One region of the Undibacterium sp. JH2W genome, then DNA from elsewhere that is predicted to be linked to it. Evidence: predicted binding sites of a transcription regulator. Region 1 holds the regulator's gene; the other holds the start of a gene.
The links. Region 1 encodes FliA, which starts transcription of late flagellar genes. Its sites were predicted from a motif close to CTAAAGTTTNNNNNNNNNNNGCCGNTA; they were not measured.

Region 1 (2,388 bases):
TCAGCGAATTCGACAAAACCCGGTATTTGCCCTCGTTCAGAGAGGAAATGGCATACATGACAACAAAGAAGGCAAACAACAAGGTAATAAAATCCGCATAAGAAACCAGCCATCGCTCATGGTTTTCTGGCTCTTCATGGTATTTTTTTCTTGCCATAAATAGTTTTTAAATCTTCAATTTCGGTGATTGGTCAGTCTTTCTTCTACCACGCGCGGGCTATCACCGAGAGCAATGCTATAAAAGATATCGGACAGCATTTCACGGCGTGTCACTTCACGGCCTATGATTTCCTTGAGTTTATTGCTGACTGGTAAAAACAATAAGTTCGCCATGCCCACACCATAGATAGTGGCAACAAAGGCCACCGCAATGCCACCACCTAGCTTGGAAGGGTCGCTGAGATTTTCCATCACATGTATCAAGCCCAGGACGGCACCAAGTATCCCTATGGTAGGGGAATATCCCCCCGCTGCTTCCCAGATCTTGGCAGCCTGGCGCTGTTCCATTTCATAAAGGGAAATATCGACATCGAGTATGTCTTTCAAACGTATAGGGTCTATACCATCGATGACCAGACGCAAGCCCTTGCCTATGAAAGGATCGGGGGAAGCATTCATATAACGCTCCAGGCTCAGGAAGCCCTCACGCCGTGCCACTACACTCCAGACCAGGGCATCCTCAACATTCTTTTTGCTGCTGTCTGGTGGTTCCGAGACTACCCAGCGCAGCATGCGCACACCACGCCTGAACGTATTGAGGCGACTTTGCAGCAATACTGCTCCCAGAGTGCCAACAAAGACAATCACAAATGCTGCTGGCTGCACCAGTGATGACAAGCGCCCTCCCTCAATCAATTGACCGGACAGAATGCCAACTACCACCAGTATCAATCCGACTATGCTAGCCCAGTCCACGCTTTCTCCCTTAAGTAAGCCCTGAGCCTGGCGACTGCCTGACTATGTAATTGGGATATCCGTGATTCCGACACGCCCATCACGGCACCGATTTCTTTGAGATTCAATTCTTGTTCATAATACAAACCCATGAGCAACTTCTCTCGTTCTGGCAAGCTGTCTATCGCACCTATGACTGCGTCACGAAAATCATCATTGAGCAGATCTTGCAAAGGATCACCAGACAAGTCTGAACAATAGTGGTCGAGAAAATGCTCCCTGGTATCTGAGTCATGAAAGTCTTCGTAATACACAAGTTGATGCCCGCCACTATCTGTCAGCAAGTCCTGGTATTCTTCCAGGCTCAGCTTGAGTGACTTGGCGACCTCGGTTTCCAAAGGTGGCCGCCCCAGCTTCTGCTGCAATACATTCATGGCATTTTCTATCTTGCGCATATTTTGACGCACGCCACGTGGCAACCAGTCACTACTGCGCAATTCATCCAGCATGGCACCCCGTATGCGTTGTACTGCATAGGTTTCAAATTGCGCGCCGTGGGTATCTTCATAACGGTTAACGGCGTCCAGCAGGCCTATCATACCGGCCTGCACAAGATCATCGACCTCCACGCTGGGAGGCAGGCGCGCCTTCAACTGGTAAGCCAGACGCTTGACCAGGGGCGCATGCTCCCTCAAAAGGAAGTTTTTATCTGATTTTCCGCTAGCGGTGTACATTTTTAATTAAATTCCAAGACCGACACCCAGCTCAGGTACTCCTTCTACACATAATGTGGAACGCGCAGTCTTTGCCAATTGCTCGGCCAGCCGTGAAAATGCCAATGAAGCAAGCGCCTTGGGGAAAGCATCAATTACAGAACGCCCCAAATGCGCCGCCTTTCTTACATATTCGTCTTCTGGCACATTACCAACATAATGCAATGGCACTGCCAGATACCGGCTGGCTGCCTGCGCCATATTTGTATAAATCAATCTCGCCTCTTTTTCCGATGCTCCAGAGACCAAGATACCATAACCACGCCTGCCTACCCGGTTGCTCACCCGCTTGATCAATCCATATGCCGCCTTGATCATGTCAGGATCAGCCGACACCTGTATTACCAGTTCACTGTCATCCAGTGTGGCCAATGGAAAAGTATCGTCACGATTGATATCACTATCAACAATAACCAAGTCTGCACTATTGGCCACGGTGTCAAAGACTCTGGATAACTGGCGTGCACTTTCTGTCGGTAACCAGGCGTGCCTGGCCAACATCGTCACAGACAAGCCGGAAGCTACCAATTTGACCGCTTCCTTCATTGTACGCTGTTGTCTCGCTACATCCAATAAGGTCTGATCATGCCTGGCATTCAACCATGCCCCTACACTGTTCTCCGAAGCACGCGCATCAACCATCAAGACCTGGCTACCCTGGCGTGCCAGCGACACCCCGAGATTGACCAGCATGCCACTTTTTTCATCCTCTCTCAAAGCA
Region 2 (2,388 bases), on a different contig from region 1:
TTCGGAACATCATTCAAAGCCTTGCCGATTTCATGCAAAATTTCTCTGGTATAGGGCTGCAAATCTGCCTTGGCAGAGGCGAACATGGGACGGTTTTGTTCATCTACCATCTGGATACGCAAGCCATCGGTTGTAATATCCAGCAACAACTGCTTCTTGTACTGTTTCAAAGTTGGGTTGGACTCTATCGCTGCCTCAATCTTGGTCTTCAGCCCCTTCAAGCGTTCTGCTTCGACTTTTGCCAGAGCTGCTTCAGCCGCTTGCAAATTGTAGGTTTTTTTCTGGGCATCTATCTCACCCTTGCGATTTTGCCCTTCACGTGCGCTCAAGTCCTTACCACCACCCTTGATGACACTGGAGCTATCGCCACTACCATCACCACCAGCCATCGCCACCTTCAAAGGAGTTTGAAAATACTCAGCGATCCCGTTCAGGTTACCCTTGGCAGTCGAACCTAATAACCACATCAACAAGAAAAACGCCATCATCGCTGTTACAAAGTCGGCATAAGCGATCTTCCAGGCACCACCGTGATGGCCACCAGCCACCTTCTTGATGCGTTTGACGATAATTGGTCTTAGTTCTTCGCTTGCCATCACCAATCCAGTTTTTATTATTTAGATTTAGATTGCTTAATATGCTCTTCCAACTCTGAGAACGTCGGCCTCTCGGTTGAATACAATACTTTCCGGCCAAACTCTACAGCCAAAGCTGGTGCATAACCATTCAAACTGGCCAGCAAGGTCACCTTAATGCATTGAAATGTCTTGGACGATTCATCAAGTTGCTGCTCCATCAAGCCCGCCAGAGGACCAACGAAACCGTAGGCTAGCAAAATACCCAGGAAAGTACCGACCAGGGCATGTGCAATCAGGATACCTAATTCAGAGGGTGGAATGCCCACAGACTCCATGGTATGCACTACCCCCATTACAGCAGCCACGATACCAAAGGCGGGCAGACCATCGCCCAGTTTGGCAATAAAATGGGCGGGCACAGCACCTTCGTGGTGATGCGTCTCAAGCTCATTGTCCATCAAATTCTCGATTTGAAAGGCATCCATATTTCCTGAAACCATCAGACGCAAATAATCCCCTACAAACTCCATCATATGATGATCGTGGACAATTGCAGGATATTTACTAAAAAGTGGACTTTCTTCAGGGCGCTCAATATCGCCCTCTATGGACATCAGGCCTTCTTTGCGCACCTTGGTAAGAACATCGAACAGCATGGTCATGAGTTCCATATACAATGACTTTGTATATTTGGAACCTTTCAGCACGCCAGGAAGCGCCTTCATAGTAGACTTCAAGGTTTTTGCATTGTTACCGACCAGAGAAGCGCCAACAGCCGCACCACCTATCATCAATAATTCCAGAGGCTGAAACAACACTGCAATATGCCCACCAGACATGACAAAGCCACCAAAGACTGAGCCCAATACGACGATATAGCCGACGATAACTAACACGAGCTTTTACTCCTTAGAGAGGATTTTTTATAATATCGACTACACTACCTCAGACCCGAAACATTCACCAGAAATGGAAGGTTAAATATTGCTTCAGGAATACATTTCACTATGTTCATTATATGCGCCAGACATAGAGATCGGGGTCATTCGGATTGCTTTTTATAATTAAATCCGCTTCGACACCAGGCACTTTAAATTCATAACTCATGAATATCGCATCTGGCTTCATTTCTGACCTGATCTTTTCCCACAGCGCTGGCATGGCCACTGGAGACAGATAAGCAAAAACCACATCAAAGTCGGCAAAATCCAACTCCTGATAATCCAATAAGTAAAACCGCAGTTTTTTACCTAACATCGCAGCTCTGAACCAGCTTACCAGCCAGGGAATAGGTGCCACCTCTACGCCAAAGAATGATTGTTCAGGCCGCATTTTTGCCAGGCTGATGGACACTCCTCCAAAACCACTACCTATGTCAATAAAACGCAAATCACTGCGCGCAGGTAGTTGCTCAAGAATACACGGCAACAAACTGGATTTGGAAGGAAAATATGGGACTTGAGTGCGGTAAGTTGACCAAAACAACAATACCAGCAATAAAAAGACGAACAAACTGAATCCTGGGTGCAGTTGAAAAACCAAGGAGACGACAAGCGCAAAAGGGAAAGCAAATTGTATTAGCCACCACCACCAACTCATACCGAGTAAGAAACTGAGGCTTGCGGCGACGCTCGCATGAATAGCAAGCAAAACATAGGGGGAGAGTACGCCACCGAATTGCCACCTGTCGGCTGCATACAGTAAATAAGAAAAGATAAAAGCGAGTAACTGTAAGCTTAGAGCAAGAAATACAGGCGAAGAAAAAACTCCGTTAGTCGGGAGGAGCTTACCTTTGCGGGTTTTTGACGCT

Region 2: a site for FliA is predicted at 1,508-1,534, ahead of motA (flagellar motor stator protein MotA). Genes of this name have one in related genera too.

Annotation. Positions count from the first base shown of each region.
Region 1 is NZ_JBMPOT010000008.1:296,972-299,359, forward strand. It holds gene motD (flagellar motor protein MotD) at 1-157, opposite strand, end outside; gene ACO0LC_RS14325 (flagellar motor protein) at 175-915, opposite strand; gene ACO0LC_RS14330 (RNA polymerase sigma factor FliA) at 897-1,628, opposite strand; gene ACO0LC_RS14335 (MinD/ParA family ATP-binding protein) at 1,635-2,388, opposite strand, start outside.
Region 2 is NZ_JBMPOT010000003.1:242,834-245,221, forward strand. It holds gene motB (flagellar motor protein MotB) at 1-596, opposite strand, end outside; gene motA (flagellar motor stator protein MotA) at 614-1,474, opposite strand; gene ACO0LC_RS05600 (SAM-dependent methyltransferase) at 1,593-2,388, opposite strand, start outside.